2 regions of the Enterobacter sp. RHBSTW-00994 genome follow, and region 2 is predicted to be linked to the other one. Evidence: predicted binding sites of a transcription regulator. Region 2 holds the regulator's gene; the other holds the start of a gene.
What was found. The regulator Fur, encoded in region 2, represses iron uptake genes when iron is present. The targets are predictions, from matches to a motif close to ATAATAATGAGAACNACTATCAA.
Positions count from the first base shown of each region.

Region 1: feoA (ferrous iron transporter A) is a predicted target of Fur. The motif match lies at 1,728-1,750, and genes of this name have one in related genera.

Region 1 covers NZ_CP056199.1:4,456,376-4,459,798, reverse strand. Annotated here, with positions in the region: gene feoB (Fe(2+) transporter permease subunit FeoB) at 1-1,427, opposite strand, end outside; gene feoA (ferrous iron transporter A) at 1,458-1,685, opposite strand; gene HV346_RS21350 (Tex family protein) at 2,044-3,423, opposite strand, start outside.
Region 2 covers NZ_CP056199.1:1,327,304-1,330,726, reverse strand. Annotated here, with positions in the region: gene ybfF (esterase) at 1-459, shown strand, start outside; gene ybfE (LexA regulated protein) at 588-875, shown strand; gene fldA (flavodoxin FldA) at 1,031-1,561, shown strand; gene fur (ferric iron uptake transcriptional regulator) at 1,854-2,300, shown strand; gene chiQ (ChiQ/YbfN family lipoprotein) at 2,433-2,762, opposite strand; gene chiP (chitoporin) at 2,809-3,423, opposite strand, start outside.

The DNA of each region.
Region 1 (3,423 bases), 1.8 Mb from region 2:
GTGTGTTTCAGCATCAGACCCGTCAGGATCGCCATCACGATACCCAGAACATACAGTGAGAACACCGCCAGTGCGCCTTGCTGGCCAAAGAAGGCCGCGGCAAAGACGGCGAAGATCGCCAGACGCGCACCGCAGGACATGAACGGGGCCATCATAATTGTCATCAGGCGTTCACGCGGTGCGTCCAGCGTACGCGCCCCCATGACAGAAGGAACGTTGCAACCGAAACCGACAATCAGTGGGACAAAGGATTTACCGGGCAGACCCAGCGCTTGCATTAGTCTGTCCATCACAAACGCAGCACGCGCCATGTAGCCGGAATCCTCAAGGAAGGAGAGGAACAGATACATCATGCCGATCTGTGGAACCAGCGGCAGAACGGTGTTGATACCGCCGCCAACACCCTGGGCCAGGAAGATGGTCAGCCAGTCCGGGAAGTGCAGGGTGTGACCTATCCACTGAATACCATGCACAAATATAGCGACTGACCCGACATCGAACAGCGGCTGCAATGCCCCGCCGATGTTAATGGCGAGCAGGAACATCAGGTACATCACCAACAAAAAGACGGGTAGACCGAGGAAGCGGTTAATGACGATCTTGTCTACGGCAGCGGTAAACTTACTCGGTTCTGCCGTGAGAGCGTTGCTGACGACATCGCAGATAGCGGCAATGCCCTGATAGCGGGCATCCGCAATGTGAAGAGCCGGGTCATCAAGCTCATCGTTAAGGCGGGCCAGGGCAACGTCCAGTTTATCGGCCGCATCACCTGCATAAGCCCGGCTATAGATATCTCCTTCCAGCATCTGCAAACCCAGCCAGAGCCGTTGCTTGGCTGGCATGCTTTTTACCATCTCATCTGCCAGCAGCTCCGCTTCGCGCAGTAACGGTTGCGCATAGTGCACCAGCTCAACGTCGGTGTTGCTCGTGTGGCGATCGATAGCCAGCTTCAGCGCATCAATCCCGCGCCCACGGGTGGAAACCAGGGGAACAACCGGGCAACCCAGACGCGCAGACAGGGCATCAACATCAATACGCAGTTTCTGTTTTTCTGCGATGTCGAGCATATTAAGCGCCACGATGCAGGGAATACCGAGTTCCAGTAGCTGCAAGGTCAGATAGAGGTTGCGTTCAAGGTTGGAGGCATCGACAACGTTAATTAAGACGTCGGCATCACCGCTCAGAATGTAGTGACACGCGATTTGCTCATCGAGAGACGTTTGCGACGAAATGGTCGTTAATGAATACGTGCCGGGAAGATCAACGAGAGTGACCTGATGGTCGGTTGTCGCAAATTGACCTTCTTTGCGTTCAACCGTTACGCCTGCCCAGTTTCCTACGCGCTGACGTGCGCCGGTTAATTGGTTAAATAGCGTTGTCTTGCCGGAGTTAGGATTGCCAATTAAGCCAATAGTTAATTTTTTCATTGTTTTAGACTCACTGAAACCGCTGGCCTGTTATCGGGATAATGCTTCGACTTCTAATAATGCGAGGTCTTTCTTACGCAGTACCAGGTTGACGCGTCGGGTTTCGATATGAATAGGGTCACCCAGCGGCGCAACGCGCACGACCTGGAACGATGAGCCAGGTAGCATGCCCAGTGACAGCAGCTTCTGACGATAAGCCGGGCTAATCTCGCGGGTGAAACCGGTAATTTTCCATGCACTGTCTGGAGTGAATTGCATAGTGCCTACTTAACGAAGAAAGGTGAAATAATCAACAATACAATGATAATGAGAATGGTTTTTATCATCAATATATAAAATGTGACGGGATGTTGTTTCGGGTATTAATTTACGGCCTGTTTGACCTTGCTCAATATTTACGGGTCTGGAGGGAATGCTGGAGAAGACTTATTTGTTAATGGAGTGATAATTTGCGGTTTAAATATGGATATGCAATCGGTTTCATATATTAAGATTAATTATGGATTGGTGAGATAATTAATTTTCCTCACCCTGACCCTCACCACAAAGAGGCGAGGGGAACACCTCACAGCATATCTGCCCCTCTCCCGATAGGGGAAAGGGGCAGAGTGAGGGGTTAGCGCTTCTTACCCATCGCAGCTGCCAGCGCATCCATCATGGCGCTGTTGCCCGCTGGTTGAGCATCACGTCCACGTGGCTTCGCGGCTTTGGCGGCTGGACGCTGTTGTTCTCGGTTCGCGCCACCGTTACCCCGACGGGCATGGGTATCACCAGGCTGCTCGTCCAGACGCATCGTCAGGGCGATACGCTTACGTTGCAGATCGACTTCCAGTACTTTCACCTTCACGATGTCACCGGCTTTCACCACGGTATGCGGATCTTCAACGAACTTATCGGCAAGGGAAGAAATATGAACCAGGCCATCCTGATGCACGCCGATATCGACAAACGCACCAAAGTTGGTGACGTTAGTGACGGCCCCTTCCAGCACCATACCGGGCAGCAGATCGTTCATCGTTTCGACACCTTCGGCAAACTTCGCCGTTTTAAACTCAGGGCGCGGATCGCGGCCCGGTTTTTCCAGCTCTTTGATGATGTCAGATACGGTCGGCACGCCGAATTTCTCATCGGTAAAATCAACGGCTTTCAGATTGCGTAATTCGCTGCTGTTACCCATCAGATCGTTCAGCGCCTGCTGCGTGGCCGCCAGGATGCGCTCGACCACCGGGTAGGCTTCCGGGTGAACGGTTGATGCATCCAGTGGGTTATCGCCGTGGTTGATACGCAAGAAACCTGCGCACTGCTCAAAGGCTTTAGGCCCCAGACGGCTCACTTTTAACAACTGCTGACGGTTCTGGAACTGACCGTTCTCATCACGCCAGGAGACAATGTTCTGTGCCATCATGCGGGTTAAGCCTGCCACACGTGTCAGGAGTGGGACGGAGGCGGTGTTCAGATCCACGCCAACGGCGTTTACGCAGTCCTCCACGACAGCATCCAGCTTACGGGCAAGCTGAGTCTGGCTGACGTCATGCTGATACTGGCCCACACCGATGGATTTCGGGTCGATCTTCACCAGTTCCGCCAGCGGGTCCTGTAAACGGCGGGCAATGGAGACCGCACCGCGCAGTGACACGTCGAGATCCGGGAACTCCAGCGCAGCCAGCTCAGAAGCCGAGTACACGGATGCCCCCGCTTCACTGACGATCACTTTCTGTGCTGTTACTTTTGGGAACTGCTGCTGCACATCCAGGAAGAAACGCTCGGTTTCACGGGATGCTGTGCCGTTGCCAATAGCGACCAGCTCAACATTGTGTTTCTCACACAGCGCGGCGACAACGACGGCGGCTTTTGCAGCCTGGCCCGTGTGAGGATAAATCGTGTCGGTTGCCACGACTTTACCTGTACCATCAACAACGGCCACTTTCACGCCGGTACGCAGCCCAGGGTCAAGGCCCATCGTGGCGCGCAGGCCCGCCGGAGCCGCCATGAGCAG
Region 2 (3,423 bases):
ATCAATGGGCTGATTGTTATTGATGTTGCCCCGGTAGATTACGACGTTCGTCGCCATGATGAAATTTTTGCGGCAATTAATGCCGTGACAGACGCCGGTGTATCTACCCGCCAACAGGCGGCAGCCATTATGCGCGAGCACCTTGATGAAGAGGGGGTTGTGCAATTTTTGCTGAAATCTTTCGTCGAAGGTCAGTGGCGTTTCAACGTTCCGGTGCTGTGGGATCAGTACCGTCATATTGTCGGCTGGGAACCCGTGCCTGCCTGGTCACACCCTGCTCTCTTTATCCGTGGCGGCAATTCACCGTATGTTACTGAAGCGTACCGCGATGCGATTCTGGCGCAGTTCCCTCAGACACGAGCCCACGTGATTGCCGGAGCTGGGCATTGGGTGCACGCAGAAAAACCAGAAGCTGTACTTCGCGCTATCCGCCGTTATCTCGCTGACATTGAAAATTGATTAAAAAGACAGCGACCGGAAGGCTACAGGCTTCCAGTCGTTGGCGTGCCGTTTTCCGTGATGTATGATTGCGCGCTTATCGCCTGGGCATTAGCAGGGCGGCGTGTTTCCCCCGAAGTCTCAAAATCATGGCCAAAGAACAAACGGACCGCACGACAATAGATCTGTTCGCGAATGAGCGTCGCCCGGGACGACCCAAGACCAATCCGCTTTCACGCGACGAACAGCTGCGTATTAATAAACGCAATCAGCTTAAACGCGATAAAAATCGTGGGCTTAAGCGTGTCGAGCTAAAGCTCAATGCTGATGCCGTCGATGCACTTAACGAACTTGCTGATGCACGCAATATCAGCCGTAGTGAGCTGATTGAAGAGATGTTGATCGCGCAACTCGAAAAATCACACAGCAAGGTGTAAGTCGGATAATTCCCTTTCTCACCCTTTTCATGTAGCACAGAGTGCAGTCCTGCGCGATAGCAGTTCCCGCAGGGTTGTCAGTTCTGCTATTATTGCCCCTATCCGTGGACAAATCGCGCCACCATACCATTAAGTTTCAAGAGGTTATTTTACTCATGGCAATCATCGGCATTTTTTTCGGCAGTGACACCGGCAATACCGAAAATATCGCAAAAAATATTCAAAAACAGCTCGGTAAAGATGTTGCCGATGTGCATGACATTGCCAAGAGCAGCAAAGAAGATCTCGAAGGCTATGACATCCTGTTGCTCGGCATTCCAACCTGGTACTACGGTGAAGCACAGTGTGACTGGGACGATTTCTTCCCAACGCTGGAAGAAGTTGACTTCAACGGTAAACTGGTTGCCCTGTTCGGCTGTGGCGATCAGGAAGATTACGCAGAGTACTTCTGTGACGCACTGGGAACAATTCGCGATATCATTGAACCACGCGGCGCGGCGATTGTAGGCCACTGGCCAACAGCGGGTTACCACTTTGAGGCCTCTAAAGGTCTGGCTGATGACGATCACTTTGTCGGTCTGGCCATTGATGAAGATCGCCAACCGGAGCTGACCGCTGAGCGTGTTGAAAAATGGGTGAAACAGATCCGCGAAGAGCTGAATCTGGACGACATCCTTAACGCTTAATGATTGATGCGGCGCAGCATTTGTGTTGCGTCGCAGTATCAGGTCGTACCAATTAAATTAATTGCTACAAACTTTTAACTTTTGCGCTCATACCTGTACAATAACTGTCTGGTAAAGGGGTCGCTTTCTAACAAGTTTGTTGGCGATACCACGTTTTTATAAGCATACTTTGCTTGAGACTTGCAGTTTTCATTTAGGCATGGCAGTTCTATAATGAGACGCATTATCCCAAGTGCATTTTCTGTCACTTCTTCTTTAGAAGTGAATCGTTTAGCAACAGGACAGATTCCGCATGACTGACAACAATACCGCATTAAAGAAGGCTGGCCTGAAAGTTACGCTTCCTCGTTTGAAAATCCTGGAAGTGTTGCAAGGACCGGATAACCATCACGTCAGTGCGGAAGATCTTTACAAACGTCTGATCGACATGGGCGAAGAGATTGGGCTGGCGACCGTATACCGTGTTCTGAACCAGTTTGATGATGCCGGAATTGTCACCCGTCACAACTTCGAAGGCGGTAAATCCGTGTTCGAACTGACGCAACAGCATCATCACGATCACTTGATTTGCCTCGATTGCGGCAAAGTGATTGAGTTTAGCGATGATTCCATCGAAGCGCGTCAGCGTGAAATCGCAGCACGTCATGGCATCCGCCTGACTAACCACAGCCTGTACCTGTATGGTCACTGTGCAGAAGGCGATTGTCGTGAAGACGATCACGCGCACGACGCGAAATAAGCTCGCTTTCGTACTCTGAGCCAACCTTACGGTTGGCTTTTTTTTGCCTGAAATATCAATAAAAAAGCCCGGAGATGCATTGCTTACTGTATTGACAGTAAACGAGCGTCTCCGGGCGTGGCAAACAGCTTACTATTTGGTGTTATTGCTACGAATTTCCTGCCAGATTTTGTCGCAACGTTTTGCCACTTCCTGATCGTTACCGGTTTTACGCGCCTGAATACAGGCCTGGTAATCCATCACTCTGACATTTTCCTGCGTCGCGAATTGCTCATGTGCTTTCTCTTTCTTCAGCACAGTCAGCCCACTTTGGCAAGCTTCAATTTTTTCCGGCGAGCCTTCAGCCGTATTAATGCAGGCGCTGTAAGCCTCTTTCAGGCGAGAATCTTCTTTCGGGGCCTGAGGTTGCGCACAGGCTGTAAGCCCGGCAGCCATGACGGCAATAAGCACGATTTTTTTCATCATTTCAGTCTCCTTTCCGGCGGGACTCAGCCCGCCGGAGGGTTCATCAGAAAATAGTGAACGGCGCGATAACCATAAATTTCACGTCTCGCTCATCCTGGAAGATGTTGCCGTAACCGCCCGCATAGCTCGGGATATCGGAATGGTTGTCATACTGAGTGAAGTGAAGCTTGAACATCGTGCCTTTTGCGCGGCCATCCTGCAGTGTGTAAATCGCATCCAGGCTGTAAGAGGACTCTTTCAGACGGTAGTTAGGGTCGTAGTAAGCATCCGGGGTGGCCATATCGGCAGGCTTCGCATCCCAGGCGTAAGCATAAGATGCACCCACTGCCCAACCCGGGAGGTTCCAGTTCTTCAGGTCATACATCGCGCCGAAGAAGACGGCTTTTTCGCCATCGGCGTTAAAGTCAGAACGGTTATCCCACCAAATATCCAGACGACCGTTTGAAGAGGCATAGGTTGGTGTCATACGTTGCAGGAAGTAGCCTTGCTGGCCTTCAGCTTTCACCCAGGTCCCTTCCAGACGTAAATCAACCTGACCGACTTTGTAGCCAAACGTCAGCGCCTGCAACCATGCTGTGCCAGCATAAATATCGTTAACCGTTCCATTGCTGGCTTTGTCACGCGTACCATAGAACTGGTAGCTGGTGCTCAGAGGACC